Regions from separate parts of the Vibrio ostreae genome, predicted to be linked through region 1. Evidence: predicted binding sites of a transcription regulator. Region 1 holds the regulator's gene; each other region holds the start of a gene.
The links. Region 1 encodes PurR, which represses purine synthesis genes. Its sites were predicted from a motif close to TNANGNAAACGTTTNCNTNA; they were not measured.
Positions count from the first base shown of each region.

Region 2: purE (5-(carboxyamino)imidazole ribonucleotide mutase) is a predicted target of PurR. The motif match lies at 3,670-3,689, and genes of this name have one in related genera.
Region 3: KNV97_RS07135 (uracil-xanthine permease family protein) is a predicted target of PurR. The motif match lies at 4,362-4,381, and genes of this name have one in related genera.

Region 1 is NZ_CP076643.1:739,246-746,771, forward strand. Features, by position in the region: gene KNV97_RS09520 (putative signal transducing protein) at 1-159, opposite strand, end outside; gene KNV97_RS09525 (TVP38/TMEM64 family protein) at 175-858, opposite strand; gene KNV97_RS09530 (TfoX/Sxy family DNA transformation protein) at 1,035-1,625, opposite strand; cyclic di-GMP riboswitch class I at 1,743-1,827, opposite strand; gene purR (HTH-type transcriptional repressor PurR) at 1,991-2,998, opposite strand; gene torD (molecular chaperone TorD) at 3,338-3,982, opposite strand; gene torR (two-component system response regulator TorR) at 4,228-4,935, shown strand; gene elyC (envelope biogenesis factor ElyC) at 5,070-5,879, opposite strand; gene cmoM (tRNA uridine 5-oxyacetic acid(34) methyltransferase CmoM) at 5,995-6,777, shown strand; gene mukF (chromosome partition protein MukF) at 6,789-7,526, shown strand, end outside.
Region 2 is NZ_CP076643.1:2,680,581-2,688,106, forward strand. Features, by position in the region: gene KNV97_RS18430 (gamma carbonic anhydrase family protein) at 320-868, shown strand; gene KNV97_RS18435 (DUF1488 family protein) at 861-1,127, opposite strand; gene aroE (shikimate dehydrogenase) at 1,129-1,959, opposite strand; gene hemF (oxygen-dependent coproporphyrinogen oxidase) at 2,043-2,957, opposite strand; gene KNV97_RS18450 (L-threonylcarbamoyladenylate synthase) at 2,973-3,530, opposite strand; gene purE (5-(carboxyamino)imidazole ribonucleotide mutase) at 3,757-4,242, shown strand; gene KNV97_RS18460 (5-(carboxyamino)imidazole ribonucleotide synthase) at 4,247-5,383, shown strand; gene KNV97_RS18465 (DNA topoisomerase family protein) at 5,449-6,036, opposite strand; gene KNV97_RS18470 (DUF494 family protein) at 6,077-6,553, opposite strand; gene dprA (DNA-processing protein DprA) at 6,556-7,526, opposite strand, start outside.
Region 3 is NZ_CP076643.1:190,844-198,369, forward strand. Features, by position in the region: gene kdsA (3-deoxy-8-phosphooctulonate synthase) at 1-393, shown strand, start outside; gene ushA (bifunctional UDP-sugar hydrolase/5'-nucleotidase UshA) at 626-2,287, shown strand; gene ybaK (Cys-tRNA(Pro) deacylase) at 2,497-2,979, shown strand; gene KNV97_RS07135 (uracil-xanthine permease family protein) at 3,069-4,316, opposite strand; gene KNV97_RS07140 (DUF2066 domain-containing protein) at 4,538-5,773, shown strand; gene KNV97_RS07145 (DUF2069 domain-containing protein) at 5,929-6,363, opposite strand; gene wrbA (NAD(P)H:quinone oxidoreductase) at 6,360-6,935, opposite strand; gene arsC (arsenate reductase (glutaredoxin)) at 6,966-7,316, opposite strand; partial or broken gene bepA (beta-barrel assembly-enhancing protease) at 7,338-7,526, opposite strand, start outside.

The DNA.
Region 1 (7,526 bases):
AAAGAGCCAGATATACGGAGCAGTATCATCATTGAGCGGCAATTCGCCGCGCAGGCCAAACAATCCTTCACCTCGTACATCACAGATTATTCCTGCTTGCTTGAGTAATTCGCATAATAAGTGTGCGTCGGTTGGGTTAGCGGCAATGAATATTTTCATAGACTGAGCATCCGGTTAAGTGGCATCGGAGCGACGATGGGGAAGCTTATTGAGCAGCCACTTCATTAGCAATGGGAATACCCCCAATAGTGCAAAAGCCAGCAGCACGGAAGGCGAGACGATACCTGCCAGTGAGTCAATTTGGGCAAGCTGAGTGCCGGCATTCAGATACACCGCAGTGCCAGGCAGCATTCCTAATTGGCTTACCCAATAATAACGGGTGGCTTTGATGGATGTCAGCCCCATAAGTAAGTTAATCAGAAAAAACGGAAACACCGGGATCAGGCGCAAGGAGAACAGGTAAAAGGCGCCATCACGATCCATACCGCGGTTGATGGTTTCCAACTTGGCCCCAAATCGCTTTTGCACCCATTCACGCAGCAGAAACCGACTGCTGAGAAAAGCCAGTGTGGCACCCAGGGTACTGGCAAATGAGACCAGCAGCAGGCTTAACCAAAAACCAAACAGCGCGGCCCCCAGTAGTGTGACAACCGCTGCGCCCGGAATAGATAATGCTGTGATCACCAGATAGCTGAAGAAATAGAGAGCGGCGGCTGAAATTAAATGGCTCTGAATATACTCATTGAGTAATGATTGCTGTAACTTCGCATTCTCCAGAGTCAGGGAAGGGCCCAATACAATACTGGCTGTTAAGATAATCCCGATAAGCAGAATTCCCCAAACCCACTTGCGACTCATATGTGCTCCTGATGGTGATAACCTGAAAGATAAATAGCGATGTTTTGCTAGATAATTAGTGAGACAGGTTTTATCGTGTTTTTCTTTCACCATAAACCAAATTTCACCCAACAACAAAAAAAGCACCCGCATTTGCGAGTGCTTTATTAAGTGAAGTTGCTCTGATTTTTAAGGGATTAAGACAAACGTTGTAACAACTCGTCGCGACGTGCCTGAGGGATTACTGACCAGTGCTTGCCCTCTATCGCGCCTTCCAGTGCCCACAGAAGTTCCAAACCGACATCTGAAGTATGTGACTGTCTAACTGCTTTGTAAGCTTCTACGGCGCCTTTTTCCTGCAAGTCTTCAACGCTTTGAATGCCGGCTTTTTTCAGCATTCGTTCTGTCGCTAATCGCAGGTTAGGTAAGTCTTTTAAACGATCTGGTTTTGCCTGGGCTTGTGTTTCCCGTTCTGCTTTTGCAACGGCAAGTGCAGCTTTAGCATCTTCCAGAATACGTCCGGTGTCTGACCAACAGTCTTCCGGTAACGCAAAATATTTGGTTACGACCGGGAAACCCCGCTTCTTATAAACATAGGGTTCGAAACCTTGTTGCTTAAATTTTGCAGTTGAAGCGTCGTCGGCACGTATGTGTAATTTATCATTAACTACTAATGCGAACATGGTGTCATCGACAAAAATGCCGAATCCGCCGAACATTGAACGAGATTTAACGCGTCCTAATTGTTCGAATAGCCGCATTGAATCTTTAAGTATTGGTTTATCCATGCTTTAAGTCTCGGTGTATTAATTAATACGCCACCAAAATCAGGTCCGAGAGAGTAGCAAAAGAATGCAGTATGTGTGTCAGTAGGGAGTCAACTTCGTAATTAATGCATTTTTGCCATCGGTAACCCCGCTACCTACCAGAAACTGGTTCAGGCCGGAGGCTTTGCGTCCCACCTTTTCAGATGGTTTGCCCTGTGCGTGACATCTCCTTTTTATCAAAGGATGATTAAATCATTGAATGAGTATCACATTTACAGTCTGCAAATGTGATACTCATTCTAAAGTTTATATTTAACGGGTGCAACAAAATTAACACAACTAACGCGTGCTCATATGGGATGCGATGCGTATTTTCGATAAAACCCTTATTTTGTCAAGTGTTTTACCGTATCACGTACTACTATTTCCGGATGCATCTCGAATACACGGCGCTCGTGTTCTTTATCCTTGATGCGCTCCAGCAGGATCTCAAATGCGTTTTTACCCACGCGACGTTTTGGCTGGTGGATAGTCGTCAGCGGTGGTGAGAAATATTCGGCTAATTCGATGTTGTCGTAACCAATCACAGACATATCATCCGGTACACGTACACCGCGTTGTTGCAGACGGCTGATCAGACCCAAAGCCATGGTGTCATTGAAACAGAACACGGCAGTTGGACGCTTATCCATGGCAATCAACTTGTCTGCCGCCAGTACAGCGGTATCACATTCGAAGTTACCTTCCAGGATCCAGTCTTCACATACCGGCAGATTGGCTTCAGCCATCGCACGACGGAAGCCCGCAATACGTTCCTGACAAGCCGCTTTGACAAAATGGCCGCTCAGACAGGCTATATCCTGATGTCCATGGTCAATCAGATATTTTGTCGCGAGGTAACCCCCTTCTTCTGAGTTGTCCATGATTTTATCGGCCTGAGAAGTTTCCGGGCCCCAGTCCATGATCACTTTCGGAATGTCTTTATGTGCTTCAAGCATTTCCAGCAGTTCTTCGGTCAGATCCGAACACATCACCAGCATGCCATCAACACGCTTTTCTGCCAGCATGCGGATGTAGTCACGTTGCTTTTCATAGATGCCGCCGGTGTTACATAAAATCAGCGTGTAACCCTGCCGGTAGCAGTAACTTTCTACGCCATCGATCACTTCTGAGAAAAACAGGTTGGTTGACTGGGTTACCAGCATACCGATCGTACGGGTGGTGTTGCATTTTAAGCTGCGAGCTACGGCACTTGGTGCATAATTCAGCTCTTTTACCGCTTCCATCACTTTTTCTTGTGTAGCTTCTGCAACGAAACGGGTTTTGTTAATTACGTGAGATACGGTTGTTGTTGAAACGCCGGCCAGGCGAGCAACGTCTTTAATCGTAGCCATAGGTTTGTCCTGTCGATGACTGCCGATGCAACAATATTGTGTCATGAACGGTATACGTCATGATGGATGTTGCCCGTTGAGCAGTATATCCCGCCGTTCGGGGGAAGCCATGCTCAGGTTCAGCAGCGGTTAGGCTTTTACACAAAGTGAAGCCTATAAGTAGTAAAAACACAAAAACCGCCCTTAAACAGCGGTTTGCATCTTAACGTTGTATTTTATCGTTTGCGGCCAAGATTCTAGACTGCAACGCTCTAAGTCGCAACGAAATTCATCGGATGAGTCTAAATTATCATCACTAAATCGGACCGGTTAGGTCACCTAAAGCGCTATAAAAGCCTGTTACTCGTTGGTGAGATAGGCTAAGTCGAGTTTTAATAACGCAACCAGCAGGTCAGTGACGGCCGCGTAAAATCCGAAGGTGTCATGCTCACGGCACCGCTGGGCAAATTGTGGCACCCAATTGATTAAACTGTTCTCGATAAAAATGGCCTGTTCAGCGAATGCCTGCTCCATATGGACCGGTTTCTCCAGCTCATTGCTGCGCATGATCATATGACCGAGAAAGTCGAGTTCCACCGCGATGTGATCGGCAGGTTGCGTCGGTGAGGGATTAGCAATGCCGGCGGCTTTCATCAGCTGCGCCATTTCTGACGCAGCTGTGTCATGGCCGGGAGTGGATGTGTTGTTGTAATGAGAAGCGCAGGGGATAGGCGCTTGAGGTTGGATCCCCTGAAACAAACGGCAAAAATCGGCGGCGAGCTCAAATTGCGCGTCCTGTCTTTCCAGTAATCGGTTAAGGGCGTTGATGATGTTGCGGACGGCGGGCTTGAGTTCGTCATTTTCACCTAATCCGGAAAGGAAACCACGAATCTGCGGAGAATGATATTGGGCCAGCTCTTTGGCGCTCAGTTCCTGGTTGAATAAACTGGATAACCACCAATAGAGTTCGGCGCGTTGATCATTGAAAGCTTTCAGTTCTTGCATGTCTTGCATGGTCAGACTCCGGCTGCGTGTACTTGTAGTAAGTCTAATCAATAATCATCAATAGTAATAATGCGTTAAGTGAAAAAACGGTTAAACAAAATAGGTTTTGTTGTTTGTGGGGAGAAGCCATTGCTGTCAGAGCTTGTCTTGAATCAATAAAGGCGTGGATTTTTGCCGTGAATGCTAGAATTGCCATTGGCAATATTTAAAATTGGTTGCATCGTTTTTATGGGTCCAATTATGCCATGAGCAATCATATTCTTGTTGTTATTGACGATGATGTGACACGTAATACCCTGGTTGGTTATTTTGACAAAGAAGGATATCGGGTTTCACAGGCAAGTGATGCTGCGGGATTACGGGCGATATTCACACAACATCATGTGGACATTTTGATCCTGGATATTAATGTATCCGATGAGGATGGTCTGCTGCTGACCAGAGAGCTGCGCGGGGAATCAACCGCCGGTATTATTTTGCTGACTGGCCGTGTCGACAGTATCGACCGGATTATCGGCTTAGAGATGGGCGCTGACGACTGTATTACGCATCCGATAGCCTTGCGTGAGCTTTTAGCCAGAGTTAAAAATCTGCTGTGGCGGGTCTCTTTGATGGCTGGAGATATGGTCTCTGAAAGTGTGCTCCCGCCTGGAACGATTTCCTTTGGGGACTGGCGTTTTGATATAGCCCGGCGCGCGCTCTTCCATGATGACAAGCCGGTGCGACTGACCAAGGCCGAGTATGAGCTGCTGGTCGCTTTGACTTCTTGTCCGAATCAGGTGCTCAGCCGGGAGAAAATTCTTAATCTGCTCAGTCATCGGGTGGATATGCCAAATGACCGAACGATCGATGTTCTGATTCGTCGTTTACGCGCCAAAATAGAGTTTGACCCCAAGAACCCGCAAATTTTTGTCACAGTGCATGGCGAGGGCTACATGTTTGCCGGTGACTAATTTCGCCGGTGACTAATACTTTTGTCAGTGGTTAACACTAAGGTGAGGCGTGATGTAACCAGCCTGTCAGTAGGAGTCATTCACTAGTGAGTAAAAAGACCAGCCTGAAGCTGGTCTTTTTATTGTATCTGCCATTATTCCAGTGTGGTTTCAGAACCTTGTAGCGGAGCGGTTTGCTGATGTCCCGCTACCCAGTCCCGCAGAGATTGCCAGATAAGCCCCATACTTTCGTACCAAAAGCGTTCAGTCTGCTCGAGATAGAGTGCTTTGGGCGTGTACTTGTCCCATGGCTGGGTAATATTGCTCTGTGCCAGATAATTAGTCGGTGCAGGGATCGGTTGCAGACCGGCAGAGTGAAACTCGTTCAGCGCCCGCTGCATATGACTGGCGGACGTCACCAGAACCAGGGTTCTCTGCTGCACAAACGCCGCAGCCTGACGTGCCTCCTCCCAGGTATCCTTGGCGGTTTCCAGCAAGATGATATCTGATTTAGGGACGCCAAGCGCTAACGCTACACGAGCCAGCATGCGCGCATGACTGAACTCACTGCCGCCTGCATAACCAGACAGTATCAACTTAGAGCCGGGATACATCCGCATCACCCGAATCCCCTCACTCAGGCGCATTAATGCCGCCCGGCTCAGTTCGGATGTCGGCGGAATCTGGTCATCAACCACATGGCCATTACCCAGCACCATGATGTAGTCAACGGTGCCATCCACCGGTAAAAAAGCCGTGTACTGACGCTCGAGCGGCATCAGCAAACGACTGGAGACCGGCTGAAAAGAGATCAGAAAAATACCGGACAGGGAGAACAGTACAACAAGGCATCCGGTTTTGCGTTTGGCCGTGAACATGATCAGCATCAGGCCCACAAAACCAATCAGCAGCAATGCCGGAAGTGGCATCATTAAAGAAGAAACAATTTTTTTCAGCTCAAACATAAACAAATAGTCCGAAAAAACAGCACTTGATAATAAAAAGGGCTAAAAGCCTCTTTATTCCTGCCATTCCTATGACAGAATAGCAGCACGATTTATTATCATAACGCATGCTACAGTGACAGAAGATCGCAATTTCGACGATATTGCCCACAAATTTGCAAAAAACATATACGGTTCTGACAAAGGCGAGATTCGCCAAGTCATTGTTTGGGAAGATTTACTCCAACTGTTAACGCATTTTGATGGAATAAGCAAACCTTTGCACGTTTTAGATGCAGGAGGCGGTCTTGCTCAGATGTCTCAAAAACTGGCCCGCCTGGGCCATCGCGTTACCTTGTGTGATCTGTCTTCTGAAATGCTGCAACTGGCAGAGAAGGATATTGCAAATAACGGGTTGCTTGAGCAGTATCGCTTGGTTCATTCACCGGTACAGTCAGTACAGGAACATTTATCAGAACCGGTGGATATTGCCATGTTCCACGCTGTGATGGAATGGTTGGCTGATCCAAAAGCTGCACTGGACAACCTGCTCGCTCAGGTAAGACCGGGTGGCATGGTCTCGGTGATGTTTTACAACTATCATGGCCTGGTCTACAAAAACGCCGTGTGTGGCAATATTCCGCATGTCCTTGATGGCATGCCACATCGTAAAAGATTTAAACTGCAACCGCAGCAAGGGCTTATCCCGATCGATGTTTATCAGTGGATAGAAGCGGCCGGATTTGAGATCTGCGGTAAGTCAGGCATTCGCTGTTTTAGTGATTACATCGGTAACATGAAAAACATGGGCGAATACCAATATGAGGATGTGCTGGCCCTGGAGCAGAAATTTTGCCGTCAGGAGCCGTACCTCTCATTAGGCCGATACATCCATGTATGGGCCCAGAAAAAACAATAACAGGAATAACAATGAGTGAGTTAACTCAGAACGCTGCGGAGCAGCCAATCGACGAATTGGTCAGTTGGGTCAAGCAGAACGATTTCTCATTGAACCTGAGCACCGAACGGTTGGCGTTTCTTATCGCCATTTCGGTGTTAAGCAACGAACGGTTCGATGAAGAGCTAGGTGAAGGCGAGTTGCATGATGCGTTTGTGATTGTGACCCGCATGTTCGAAGACACGGGCGAAGCGTCTGCTTTTCGGGCCAACAACGCGATTAATGAGCTGGTAAAACAGCGTTTGATCAGTCGCTTTACCAGTGAAGTCACCGATGGTGCCAGTATCTACCGTCTGTCTCCGCTGGCCGTCGGCATCACCGACTATTATGTTCGCCACCGCGAATTCTCCAAGCTGAAACTGTCGATTCAGCTCTCGATGGTGGCTGACGAAATGGCGAAAGCGGTGGAGTCTGCGCAGCAGGGCGGCACGCCGGGTCACTGGAAGAAAAACGTCTACGGAGTGCTGAAATACTCGGTAGGCGAAATTTTCGATCGTATCGACCTTAACCAGCGTGTCATGGATGAGCAGCAGCAGTCCGTCAAACAACAGATAGCTGAGCTGCTCAATAAAGACTGGCGCGATGCGATTATCAACTGTGAATCTCTGCTGTCGGAGACCTCGTCCACACTGCGAGAACTGCAAGACACCTTGCAGGCGGCGGGCGATGAATTACAGACCCAGATCCTGGATATTCAGGAAATTGTCTAT
Region 2 (7,526 bases), 1.5 Mb from region 1:
TTCTCTTCCGACTGCAGTGACTGAGTCACCGTGGAAGAGGCGGCCATTTTAGCGAGATAAATTTTCGTGTCAAACACTTTTTAAATTTATTTTCGCAAGCTTTTCAGCTTTTAAAATGAACCTGACTGACCGCTTGGTTTCTTTCGAAGCTTTGCCGTGTCAGCGAGGGGGCATTATAGAGATCGCGTTCACGTTGGCAAGGGCTTTTTGTCGTTTTTTTCGTTTTTTTTGTCGTTTGACGTTTTTTTACTCACAAAGGGCTATTTCTTACACTCTTTCACTTCTAAACTGGCCTTTACAGCCTAAATAAGGAGGCGTCATGAGCGCAATTCGTAGTTATAAAGGAATCATTCCCCAATTGGGAGAGCGGGTTTATGTCGATAGCAGCGCCGTCATTGTCGGCGATATCACCTTAGGTGACGACGCCAGTGTCTGGCCACTGGTCGCAGCACGCGGCGATGTTAACCATATACAGATCGGCGCCCGATCCAATATTCAGGACGGCAGCGTATTGCATGTGACCCATAAAAACGCGGAGAACCCGGATGGCTATCCGCTTTTGATTGGTGATGATGTGACTGTCGGCCATAAAGTGATGCTGCACGGCTGCACCATAGGCGACCGGGTACTGGTCGGCATGGGGGCGATTGTCTTAGACGGCGTGGTAGTAGAAAGCGATGTCATGATCGGGGCCGGTAGTCTGGTACCGCCAGGCAAAGTCTTACAAAGTGGCTATTTGTATGTCGGCAGCCCGGTTAAACAAGCCCGCGAACTGACCGACAAAGAGAAAGCCTTTTTAGTCAAATCTGCCCAAAACTATGTGCAGAACAAAAATGACTATATGAATGAAGTCGAAGTCGTCAGCTGACGACTTCAATTTGTCCGTACTGATTGAAGGCTTCATCTTCAATCAGTGCCTCAGCACTCTCTTCAAGATCAAAGCGCAACTCGGCAAAAGTATCCAGCGCTTGCTGGCTATCCTCGACCACCCGGCCGCTTAAACGACTCAGTTCAGTTAATGGCACCACACATTGGATCAGAGCACCGGACTGCTGAGCCGGAAAAACCACCGCCTGCAGCGCTTCATCCCAACTTTGTATATCAGGAAATAAAATTGACTGATTCATTTTACGCTTCCAGGTTGTTACGTAACTCGCGCAGAATTTGCTTTGTTCCGGGACGTAAACCGCGCCATAACATAAAGCTCTCCGCCGCCTGACCAACCAGCATACCCAGCCCGTCGTAAACATGAGCAGCACTGTTGTCCAGCGCCCATTGGTTAAAGACGGTCAGACCTTTGCCATACATCATGTCATACGCCACGCTGTGCGAACCGAAGATCGCACCACTGACCTCAGGCAGTTTGCCTTCCAGACTGGCCGAGGTGGAGTTGATGACCACATCGTAACCGCTGGCGACCTGATCCATCGCTACCGCCTGCACCCGCTCATCACCGGCAAAATTCGCCACCAGCTGCTCAGCTTTACTCAGCGTCCGGTTAGTCACAGTAATAGAACGAGGATTTTTATCCAGCAAAGGTTTGATCACCCCGCGTGCGGCACCACCGGCACCAATCAGTAAAATGTTGGCATCCTGCAGTACCACCTGATGCAGCATCAGATCCTGAACCAGACCTTCACCATCGGTGTTGTCCCCGAGGATAATGCCGTCATCGAGCTTTTTCAGCGTATTGACCGCGCCCGCCAGACGGGCACGCTCAGTGAGCCGGGTGGCAAAGTGAAATGCCTCTTCTTTAAAAGGGACAGTCACATTACAGCCTTTACCGCCAGTGGCGAAAAACTGTGTGGCTGCCGTAACAAAACCATCGACCGGTGCAAGCTGCGCCGTGTACGTCATTGACTGGTTAGTCTGACGGGCAAACAGAGTGTGTATAAAAGGGGATTTGCTGTGCCCGATAGGGTTGCCGAACACTGCATAATGATCGTTTTGAAAAGCCATATCCATGCCTGAAGTATTTTTGCCTGAATCCTGAATAGAAAATAGGGTCGCTGATGCGACCCTACCACCGACACGAAATTCTGTCACCACTCACGCGGTACTAAAAACTCACCCAGTTGTGCCTCGGCGCTGCCTTCCTGAGGCTGATAGCGATATTCCCAGCGAGCCAGGGGAGGCATCGACATCAGAATCGACTCAGTACGGCCTCCTGACTGCAGGCCAAACAAGGTGCCGCGGTCAAAGACCAGATTGAATTCGACGTAACGGCCGCGACGATAGAGCTGGAAGTCACGCTCACGCTCGCCGTAGGGTGTCTGCTTACGACGTTCAACAATCGGCAGATAGGCCTGGGTATAGCCTTCTCCCACTGCTTTAATATAATCGAAGCACTGCGCGAAACTCCACTGATTCAGATCATCGAAAAACAGACCGCCAATACCACGCGTCTCTTCACGGTGCGGCAGGTAGAAATAGTCATCACACCAGGCTTTATGCTCACGATAGACATCCGGACCAAATGGCTGACACAGATCCTTTGCCGTCTGGTGCCAGTGCTGACAGTCTTGTTCAAACGGATAAAACGGCGTTAAGTCAAAGCCACCACCAAACCACCAGATCGGTGCTTCACCCTCTTTCTCGGCGATAAAGAAACGCACATTAGCATGCGAAGTCGGCACATAAGGGTTGTTAGGATGCATCACCAGTGACACCCCCATGGCCTCAAAGCGACGCCCGGCCAATTCAGGACGATGCGCCGTTGCAGAGGCCGGCATTTGTTTACCCGCAACATGAGAAAAGTTCACGCCGCCCTGCTCAAACACCTGACCATTGCGCATCACCCGGGTACGGCCACCACCGCCCAGACGTTCACCCTGCTCACGCTGCCAGGCATCTTCTTCAAATAGGGCCGCGCCATCGACGGCTTCCAGCTGCTGACAGATAGAGTCCTGTAATTCGAGCAGGAACTGTTTGACCGCTTCTTTATCTATACTCGGCATGGTGGTGTCCTTGTGTTAACCCTGTCTTAATACCTGAAGTGTTTTCGCGTCACGAATTTCGCTTGGCTTGTTACGTCCGCCGGTTTCACCGTGCAGAATCGCCACCAGCTTGTCGCCAAGTTGCTGCTCGACTTCTGCCGTCGTCATACATGGTGGCAGCCCGGACAAGTTAGCACTGGTTGATGTCAGCGGTTTACCATACGCCTGGCACAGCTGCTGCACCAGCGGATGATCGGTCACCCGTACCGCGATGGTATCGAACTGGCCGCTGACCCAGGATGAGACCCGCTCACTGGCCGGCATGATCCAGGTCACCGGACCAGGCCAGGTTGACTGAACCCGCTCCAGCTGTTCAGCGGTCAGCTGCGCTTCGTCAATATAAGGCAGCAGCTGCTGATAAGAAGCCGCAATCAGAATCAGACCTTTCTCCACCGGGCGCTGCTTAAGCTGCAGCAGTTTTTCAATCGCCTGCGGGTTATCCGGATCGCAACCGACCCCGAATACACCTTCGGTCGGATAAGCAATCACTTCACCAGACTGCAATGCCTGCAGTGTATGTTCGAAATTATTCACCTGAGATTCCTACTATTTAGCTGACTTGTACTTGCCAGGCTCTGTTGACCTGCTCTGTATTTGCCGCTTAGTGTACAAATTATCCGGCGTGACAGCTAAATCTAATTATTGCTAATTTAGCTGTCGAGAAACACCCCGTTGGCGCAAACGTTTGCTTGCGAGAAAAATCCTCGTATAATGCGCCAACGATCGCTCACCCAAATTAAAACGCTTGAAGGAGTTTGAGATGAAAGTCGGCATTATCATGGGATCAAAATCGGATTGGCCAACCATGAAGCTAGCAGCAGAGATGCTGGATCAGTTTGGTGTTCCTTACGAAACTAAAGTGGTTTCAGCGCACCGTACCCCTCAACTTCTGGCCGATTATGCCTCAAGCGCAAAAGAGCGTGGCCTGAAAGTCATTATTGCCGGCGCAGGCGGCGCGGCTCACCTGCCAGGTATGGCAGCAGCCTTTACCAGCCTGCCGGTCCTTGGCGTACCAGTACAGTCGCGTGCTCTGTCGGGCATCGATTCACTATACTCTATCGTACAAATGCCAAAAGGTGTTGCGGTAGGCACACTGGCCATCGGTGAAGCCGGTGCGGCGAACGCCGGTCTGCTGGCAGCGCAAATCCTCGGCACTCATGATGAAACCATCATGGCTAAGGTAGAAGCGTTCCGTGCCGCGCAAACCGAAACGGTTCTGGCTAACCCGAATCCGGCTGAGGAGTAATCCTATGCACGTTCTGGTATTAGGTTCCGGCCAGCTGGCGCGCATGATGTCGCTGGCAGGCGCGCCACTCAATATTGCCATTACCGCTTTTGATGTGACCAGCGGTAATGTGGTGCATCCGCTCACCCAGGCTGTGGTCGGTCACGGCCTGGAGCAGGCAATTGAACAAGCGGATGTGATCACCGCAGAATTCGAACATATCCCGCATGACGTGCTGGCCGTATGCGAGCGCAGCGGGAAATTCCTGCCAAGCACACAAGCCATCAAAGCCGGTGGCGATCGCCGGGTAGAAAAAGCCCTGCTGGATAATGCCGGTGTCCGTAACGCCAAATACGCGGTTATTAACAGCCGGGCCGATTTTGATGCCGCGATCGAAAAAATCGGTATTCCTATGGTACTGAAAAGTGCTCTGGGTGGTTACGATGGCAAAGGCCAGTGGCGTCTTAAGCAAGCGGCTGATGCCGATGCAATCTGGGCTGAAATGGCACAATGTATCGCTGCATCAGACAACCAGGCGATAGTCGCTGAGCAATTTGTCCCGTTTGACCGTGAGGTTTCCCTGGTAGGTGCGCGTGGCAGCAATGGCGAAATTGCGGTGTATCCGCTGGCCGAAAACGTCCATGTTAACGGCGTACTCAGCCTGTCGACCGCGATTGATGCGCCGCAGTTGCAAGAACAAGCGAAACAGATGTTCAGCGCGGTGGCCGACAGCCTGGATTACGTCGGCGTACTGGCACTGGAGTTCTTTGATGTGCAGGGCGAACTGCTGGTCAATGAAATCGCACCACGTGTGCATAACTCTGGTCACTGGACCCAGCAGGGTGCAGAAACCTGTCAGTTTGAAAATCATCTGCGCGCGGTATGCGGCCTGCCTCTGGGCAGCACCAAGCTGATCCGTGAAACCGCCATGATCAACATCCTGGGTGAAGATACTCTGCCAACACAATTGCTGGCGATGGAAGGTTGCCATATTCACTGGTACGGCAAAGAAAAACGTCCGGGCCGCAAAATGGGCCATATCAACGTGACGGCCGACTACAGCGGTGAGCTGCAGCGCAAGCTGTGTGAACTGGCCGCAGTGCTCGACGCCGATGCCTTCCCTGCCGTGCAAGAAGTGGCGCGTCAGATTCAGCCACAATAATTACCGCTGAACCCAAACAGCAACGGCGCCCTGTGGCGCCGTTTTTTTATGGTGCGGATTGCGAGTTATTGTGCCGGTGACGAGTCACTGCTCTGCGTATGGCCGCATTTTCGGTCCGCACACTGATAACGGGTGCCGCTGGCGAGCTTCTTCTCGATCAGCAAGCCAAAACCACACGCTTCACACTGCCCGGCCACCGGTGGCTGGTTAACGGCAAACTTACACTTAGGGTAAGCATCACAAGCAAAAAAGGTTTTACCAAATCGGGTTTTACGTTCAACCAGATGACCGGTTGCACACTCAGGACAAGCCAGAGCCTGCCGCTGCGGAGAGGCGTCTGCCGGCTGATCCGGCGATTCAATATGGTGACAAGCCGGGTAGTGACTGCAACCGATAAACATGCCGTAGCGTCCCTGGCGTAAAACCAGCTCATGCCCGCATTCCGGACAAGGCACACCGAGCTCTTTGATGATGTGACCATCGTTGTGATGAAGTGGTTTGATATAGTCGCAGACCGGATACTGGCTGCAGCCCATAAAAGGGCCGTGTTTGCCATGGCGCAGCGCAAGCGCCCCGCCACATTGAGGACAAGGTTCGTGATTCAGGGCCTGCTCATGGGCCGAGAACAACTGGTGATCGATTTTACTGCTCATAACCGCGCTACAGTGGAAACTCTGATGGGTTCAGAGTGGATTAATGCAGGATACCCTGCTCTTTGCTGTACAGCAGCTCTTCCATTAGCGTATACGCATTCTCATTGCCCGGTACATTAAACAGCACCATGAGGATGATCCATTTAAGGTCGTCGAGCTCAAACTCATTGGTTTCCAGCCCCATGACCCGATCAATCACCATCTCGCGCGTTTCAGGCGTCAGCACCTTAAGCTGCTCGAGAAACATCAGAAAACCGCGTGATTCACGATCGAGGCGTTCCATCTCCTGCGCAGCATAAATACGCACCGACGTTGGCGAACTGGTTGCGATTGCCGATTGCGCATCAGTCTGCTGCAACGCGGCCAGCTCTTCCAACCAGTGAAGGGCTTTATAGATGTCTTTCTGGTGAAATCCGGCCCGAACCAGTTCTTCTTCCAGTTCGTCTTGGTCCACTTGCAACTCTGCATCGCTATGGATATACGTTTCAAACAGATACATCAAAATATCCATCATCATAGCTAGCCCCTCCCCTTTCGAATATAGCCACCGGAAACTGCAACAACATGCCCTGAAAGCTCAAGCTCCAGGAGCTGCGTCATGACATCCTGGACAGGTATATGGGTCCTGCTTGCAAGAATATCAACTGGTGTAGCTTCTTCCCCTACGTTAGCTAACAGCTCGGGAAATGGCAATTGTTCTTGCTGATTTGGGTGAGAAAAAAGTTCAGACTGCACCGTTTGCTGCGACTTAAGTGACCAATCGAGCAAATTCGCGACTTCATCGAGGATCTGCCCGACATTCTGCACCAGACAAGCCCCCTGGCGAATCAACTGATTACTGCCGGTACTGTGCGCGTTGTGAATTGAACCGGGAATAACAAACACATCGCGGTTCTGCTCACTGGCATAACGCGCGGTGATAAGGGAACCGCTTTTTTCCGCCGCTTCCACCACCAGCACCCCGAGCGACAAACCACTGATAATCCGGTTGCGACGCGGAAAGTGTTCAGCCCGAGCCCGGGCAGAGGGCCGAAATTCGGAGACCAAGGCGCCTTGTTCAGCAATTCGCCCGGCCAGGCGACGATGGCGGGCCGGATAAATATGCTCTAAACCGCAGCCCAGTACGGCCACGCTGTCGCCACCGGCATTCAATGCGCCGTCATGGGCATAGCCGTCAATCCCGAGCGCCAGGCCGCTGGTCACCACCAACCCCTGCTCGGCCAGTTGGGCACCGAACTGGGCCGCAATCTCCAGCCCGCTGCTGCTGGCATTACGGCTGCCGACAATGGCGATCTGCGGTTGCAGCAGTACACCGGCATCACCTTCGACAAACAGCACCGGCGGCGCAGCCGAAATTTCACTGAGCAAAGGCGGATACGTGGCGCAACGGGCGGTGATAATCGCGCGCTGCGATGACTGTTCACGCCAGCGCAGGCACGCCTCCACATCCTTTGCGGCCTGAGTGCACAGATAAGCAAGCTGACTGGCAT
Region 3 (7,526 bases), 550 kb from region 1:
AAGTTCGCGGAATGTGGTAACGAGAAAGTGATTTTGTGTGAACGTGGTTCTTGCCACGGTTACGATAACCTGGTGGTTGACATGCTGGGCTTTGGGGTGATGAAAAAGGCGTCTAACGGCAGCCCGATCATCTTTGACGTGACTCACTCTCTGCAGATGCGCGATCCATCTGGCGCCGCTTCCGGCGGTCGCCGTGAGCAAACCGTAGAACTGGCTAAGGCTGGTCTGGCGACCGGTATTGCCGGCCTGTTTATCGAAGCGCATCCGACTCCGGATCAGGCCAAATGTGACGGCCCGTCTGCGCTGCCGCTGGACAAGCTGGAGCCATTCCTGGCCCAGATGAAAGCTCTGGATGATATGATTAAGAGCTTTGCGCATATTGATATCCGCTGATTGCTCTGCGCTGCAAATCTGAAAAACCGCCGTTTGGCGGTTTTTTTATGCGCGGCATCTCTCGAACGTACACGCTAAAACTGGCTTGAGCGCGATTTGTTGCACATACTTGGCGGATAAAGCAGATGCCTTCAGTGGGGACGGCCAGCAAGCGACAGATTTGCACCGGCGTAACATGTTTACCGCTGAAGCGTATCACCGCAGTGGAACCGTATCAGTGGAACGCATTCTCATGAAACAAGGCTTACTCGTAAAATCCGCGCTGGGAAGTGTGCTGGCCGCTGTGCTGGCGGGCTGTGCCAGTTCACCTCAGCCCGCCTGGCAGGAAGATAAAACCTACACTCTGACCATCTTGCACACCAACGATCATCATGGCCGCTTCTGGCCGAATCAGTATGGCGAATATGGCCTGGCCGCACGTAAGACTCTGATCGAACAGATCCGGGCCGAGGTGACCGCGCAGGGTGGCAGTGTGTTGCTGCTTTCCGGCGGTGATATCAATACCGGTGTGCCGGAATCAGACCTGCTGGATGCGGAGCCGGATTTTAAAGGTATGAGTGTGCTGGGTTACGATGCGATGGCAATTGGTAACCACGAATTTGATAATCCGCTGGAGGTGCTGTTTAAGCAGCAGCAATGGGCTAATTTTCCGCTGCTATCCGCCAATATTTATGATAAAGCGACCGGACAGCGTCTGTTCCAGCCGTATCAGATCATCAATAAGCAGGGGATTAAAATTGCTGTGATTGGCCTCACTACCGAAGATACCGCACTGATCGGTAATCCACAGTATATTGAGGGGCTGGAATTTCGTGATCCTAAAACCGAAGCCAAACAGCTGGTGGCTGAACTGCAGCATAGTGAACAGCCGGATGTGGTGATTGCGGTCACCCACATGGGGCACTATCAGGATGCGCAGCATGGCAGTAATGCGCCGGGCGATGTCTCCCTGGCCCGAGCTCTGCCGCATGGTGCGCTGGATATGATTATTGGCGGTCATTCGCAGGAGCCGGTGTGCATGGAAGGCCCGAATGTGATGGTGAAGAAGTTTGCTCCCGGCGATGCCTGTCGGCCTGATCAGCAGAATGGCACCGATATCCTGCAGGCCTATGAATGGGGCAAATATGTCGGCCGTGCGGATTACCAGTTCCGCAATGGCGAACTCAATCGGATCAGTTATCAGTTGATCCCGGTTAACCTGACAAAAAAAGTCAGCGTGAACGGAGAGAGCAGCCGGGTTATCGCCACTCAAGCTATCGAGCCTGATCCGGCGCTGGAGGCTTTCCTGCGTCCGTATCAGGAGCAGGGCCAGGCACAGCTGAATGTCAAAATTGCCGAGACCAACGGCAAGCTGGAAGGCGATCGTGATGTGGTGCGTTTTAGGCAGACCAATCTGGGTCATCTGATTGCCACTGCGCATATGCAACGGGCAAAAGCCGATTTTGCTATCATGAACTCAGGCGGTGTGCGCGATTCGATCGCCGCCGGTGAGGTGACCTATAAAGATGTACTTCAGGTTCAGCCGTTTGGTAACACACTCAGCTATGTCGAGATGGGCGGTGAGGAGTTGCTGGCGTATCTGAATGTCGTGGCGACCAAACCGGTCGACAGTGGTGCGTTTGCCCAATTTGCCGGTATTTCGATGACGATTGCTGACGGTCGGGTATCGAATGTGTTTATCAGTGGCAAACAGTTGCGTCTGGACGGACATTATCGCTTCAGCATTCCGAGTTATAACGCTGCGGGTGGCGACGGTTATCCGGATATTACCCGGCATCCGGGTTTTGTGAACACCGGCTTTGTTGATGCCGAGGTTTTGAAGGATTATCTGCAGGCGATGAGTCCGATTGACGTCAATCTGTATGCCCCATCCGGTGAGATTATTTATAAGTAAGGGGTGTCTATCCGCTGCCGAGGAATATTCCTGACAGTTTGACCGCAGAGATTGACGTTATGCGTGCGATCCCTTTTACTAACCGCTGAGCGGCGCAGTTGCCAGAATTTGTCAGAGTTTGCCAGAATTGAGCCGCTTTTGTGGACAGGCAGGCGGCATTAAGTCCGCCTGTTTTTGTGTTTGTTAACGGGGATAAGGACCTATTTCGCATGACTCCTGCCATTAATCTTGCCAAGAAGAAGAAAATTGCCCACACCATTCACCAGTATGAGCATGATCCCAGCCACAGCAGTTACGGACTGGAAGCGGCGCAGGCGTTAGGTCAGGATCCGAAAACCGTATTTAAAACCCTGCTGTTCTGTCTCAACGGTGAAGCCAAGAATCTGGCCGTGGCTATCCTCCCGGTTGATCAAAAGCTCAATCTCAAGCTGGCGGCCAAAGCGGCAGGCGCCAAGAAAGCAGATATGGCTGATCCGGATATCGCGCAGAAAACCACCGGCTACGTGGTCGGGGGCATCAGTCCGCTTGGCCAGAAGAAAGCGTTACCGACCTTTATTCATCGCAGTGCCGAGACCTTGCCGACCTTGTGTGTCAGTGCCGGAAAGCGCGGCCTGGAAATTGAGCTGGCCCCACAGGATTTAGCCCTGCTGACCCGGGCTAAGTTCGCGGAGTTGTGTCAGCCCGAGGGTTGAGTGGATACGCATCCAATAAAAAACGGCCTCTGCAGAGGCCGTTTTGTGGTGAATTCTTACTGAACTCGCGCTGTGTTCAGACACGCAAATTAGTTGTCTTCTTCCATCTGGGCATTATCGACCACATGGTTTTCACCCAGATCCTGTGGCAGAACCAGGTTAAGAATAATCGCCACAATTCCGCACAAGCTGACGCCCTGCAGGCTGAACTCGCCGATGCCGAAGGCCATGCCACCGATACCAAAGACCAGAGTAATCGCCACAATCACCAGGTTACGTGATTTGTGCAGGTCAACATGGTTTTTGATCAGGGTGTTGAGGCCGACCGTAGCGATTGAACCAAACAGCAGAATCATAATACCGCCCATCACCGGAACCGGGATGGTTTGCAGCAGCGCGCCCAGTTTACCGACCAGAGCCAGAATGATAGCCGTCACGGCAGCCCAGGTCATGATGACCGGGTTGAATGCTTTGGTCAGCATGACTGCACCGGTTACTTCACTGTAGGTAGTGTTTGGCGGCGCACCCAGGAAAGTCGCTGCGATGGTTGCCACTCCGTCACCTGCGATGGTGCGGTGCAGACCCGGTTTTTTGATGTAGTCTTTACCGGTCACGTTCGAAATGGCCAGCATATCACCCACGTGCTCGACCGCCGGAGCAATGGCCACCGGAATCATAAACAGGATCGCATTGATATTGAATTCAGGGAAAGTGAAGTTTGGCAGTGCAAACCAGGCAGCTTGTTGCACCGGTGCAAAGCTGACCACTCCGAAGTAGAGTGACAGTGCATAACCGGCTGCAATACCGCCACAAATCGGCAGTAGTTTAAAGAAGCCTTTGGCAAAAACACTGATGACCACAGTGACCAGCAGCGAAACACAGGAAATCCACAATGCTGCGTCGCCGTTGACCAGCTGGACTGAACCGTCGCCGGTTTTACCCAGAGCCATATTGACCGCAGCCGGAGCTAGGCCCAGACCGATGACCATGATCACCGGGCCAACCACAACCGGTGGCAGCAGTTTATGGATGATGCCAACACCGCGCACTTTAATGACCGCACCCAGAATAATGTACACCACACCCGCGGCCATCAGGCCACCCATGGTCGCCGCAATACCCCAACTTTGGATACCGTACATAATAGGAGCAATAAAAGCGAACGAAGAGGCAAGGAAGATTGGCACTGAGCGGCGGGTAATGAGTTGGAAAAGAAGGGTGCCGACACCAGCCCCGAATAGTGCAACGTTAGGATCCAGACCGGTCAGAAGCGGTACAAGAACCAGAGCACCAAATGCAACAAATAGCATTTGTGCGCCTTGAATGGCATTTTTCATCGTTTTTTCCCTGATGCTGAAACAAAATTCGCGCGATTCTATCACTTTTGCAAACGATTGCCATGCAAACTGGATCAAAGTTTTTGTGGTTTTTATCACTAAGGCGGCAAAAGTACGCTGGAGCGGGCAGAGCCAATTTGACCTGAGACAGTAGGCGCGCCTTGCCCGAAGCGGGAGAGTTGCTTATCATCAGGCTTCACGATGTGGAAGGTAGGAAGAGTATGCGTTATTTAGCTTGGTTGATGATGGGGCTGATGAGTCTGCCCGCGTTTGCCCTGACAAAAGTCAACTTGTATCAAACGGAAGTGGTACTGGATCAGCAACAGGATAACGCCGATGCTGCCGCCCGTGCCGCGGGATTGCAGCAAGTGATCATCCGCGCCAGCGGCAATAAAGATGCGGCCAGTAATAGTGTGGTGCAAAAAGCCCTCGGCCGCACGTCTCAGTATCTCAATCAAATCAGCTATGCCCAGCAGGATGACGCCAAAGTGGTGCGTATGGGCTTTAGTGCGCCTAACGTTCGTGCATTACTGACCCAGGCTCAATTACCATTCTGGCCGCAGGAACGTGCCAATCTGCTGGTGTGGCTGGTAGAAGAGTCCGATTATGATCGCAGCATCAGCTGGGAACACAGTGATTCAGCGCTACTTAAACACATCAGGCTTGCCGCTGCTGCCCGAGGTTTGCCATTGACGTTACCGGTGGGTGATTTTGATGATATCACCGGTGCACAGATTTCCGATTTGTGGGGTGGTTTTAGCCGGCCAATCAGCCAGGCCAGCCAGCGTTACGCTACGGATGCGGTACTTGTGGTACGCGCCCAAGGTTCTGATTTACGCTGGACCTTGTATGATCAGCAGGCCGAGAGCATGATTTCCGCACCGAAAACGCCGTTGAACGGCCAAGCATCCGGTGCGGATGCGGCGACCCAGATGGTGGATGAGCTTAGCGATTACTATGCCAAGCAGAATGCGGTTGTGGTCAATGGCGAATCATCGCAAGCTGTACTGGCGGCCTTTAAACCGATTGATGGTGCGATTGCTTTCTTTACTCTGGAAGAGCAGTTACAGCGCCTGAGTTCAGTGGCGTCACTGGACATAGTGAAAATTCAGGGCGATGAAGTCACCTTCAAGGTGAATCTGCTGACCAGTGAAGCTGAGTTTGAACAGGAAGCGCTGCGTATTGGTGCAGTCGGTAAGCGTGAAGCGCCACCAGCACCACTTGGCGCGCCTGTACCTGAGGTGACGCCACAGCCACTGAGTGATGACGCATCTGTGACTGATGAGGCAGAGATTGATGGCGCTGCGGTTCCGGCGCAAGAAAGCAGCGCCGATCCGATATCGCCAACAGACATTACTCCGGTATTGGCAGAGCCAACAGTGGCGCAAGCGCCGCTTGCTGAGCCTGAGCCGCTACTACCTGCACTGCCAGTGTTGTACTTTAGCTGGCAACAATAACCGTCGGCGGCAATAAGAATGAGCAGTGACAACAGCGGCAAATCATGTCAGCGGGAATCAGTCACGATTCGTCATCAGTAAAAAAAGCGCCATTAGGCGCTTTTTTAATGTCGTCTGTCTTTACCATCAGCTGCGCTATTTGCGGTGCTGAGGCATTACTTACGTGGCTGATCAAATCGGGCCCGCTCCTGCTTTTCCACCTCTGACAAGCGGGTCAGCTTAAAGCCCAGCTCTTTACCACGGTGACGGGCGTAGAGGATATTGCCGATAAAGGCGGCAAAGGTAAGGACAAGTTCCACCGCCGCCAGCAAGCGTTCACCGTTATCGATGTACAGCAGAGTCAGGGCGTGCAAAAAGTAGAACATCAAAATGAAATTGGCCCAGGCATGCGTGTACGGTTTGCCGGCCAGGATTCCCGGCAGTGGCAGTAGCAAGGGGATCATCCAGGCGATGGCCAGGGTCAGCGCATTAATGTGCGGATGAGGCGATAGCGACAGTTGCCACAGTGCTATCCAGGCCAGCAACGCTAAATTTCCGCCCAGTGCCAGCCAGCGGAACAGCGCAGTGCGGGGAGACATGTCGACACTCATGAATTTTCCTTCAGTTGGCTTGCGATACGCGCAAGGCGTTGCCCTAAGCGTTGCGCCAGCTGGTTTTCCTCTGCGCTCAGTTTGTCCTGATGACCCGACACATGACTGGCGCCATAAGGCGTGCCGCCGGAGCTTGTGGTGTGCAGCGCCGGCTCGGAATAGGGGATGCCGAGAATCAGCATGCCGTGATGAAGCAGGGGTAATTGCATGCTTTGCTGTGTGGTTTCCTGGCCGCCATGCAAAGTGGACGAGGAAGTGAATACGCAGGCCGGTTTGTCGATGAGATCTCCGCTCAGCCACAGCGGAGTGGTTTGATCCCAGAAGTGTTTCAGGGGAGCGGCCATATTACCAAACCAGACCGGGCTGCCCATCGCCAGACCATCGCACTGCTTGAGCTCATCCAGAGTCAGATGGGGATCTTCTCCATCGGCCTGCTGCGGGCTGAGCTCCGGCACAGTGCGCAGTACGGCCTCACAGCCAGCGACCGACTCAATGCCACGTGCGACCTGACGCGCCAGCGCACGGGTGCCGCCATGGCGGCTGTAATACAGCACTACGAGTTTCAGACTCATACCTGTTCTACTCTCATACCTGTTCTACTGTCATAGAATGTCCAGTACCTGCTCCGGTGGACGCCCGTGGCGGGCTTTTCCGTTGGCAACCACGATTGGACGTTCAATCAGCTTCGGGTGTTCGGCCATGGCGGCAAACAGGTCATCATCCGATAGTGAGCTGTCAGCCAGGTTGAGTTCTTTATAGAGTTCTTCTTTGGTCCGCATCATCTCGCGCACCTGACTCAGGCCCAGCTGGGTGTACAGCTCTTTCAACTGGGCCACGCTCAGCGGCTCATCCAGGTATTTCACCACTTGTGGGTCGATGTGGTTGGCTTGCAACAGCACCAGTGTTTCACGGCTTTTGGAGCATCTCGGGTTGTGATAAATCACGACAGACATAAAAACTTCCTCTTAAGTAGGTTATTGCAGTGTCAAGAAGCGCTCTCGTTGCACCATCAACTGGTCGATACGTGCATCGTAGCGCGCCTGTTCCAAACTGCCCAGTTTCGCCAGCTGGCTGGCCTGAGTATAAAACTGAATCGCTTTGTTCCAGTTGGCTTGCAGAGCGAGGATTTCAGCCCGTGCCGCCAGCTCTTCGGCGCCGTTCCC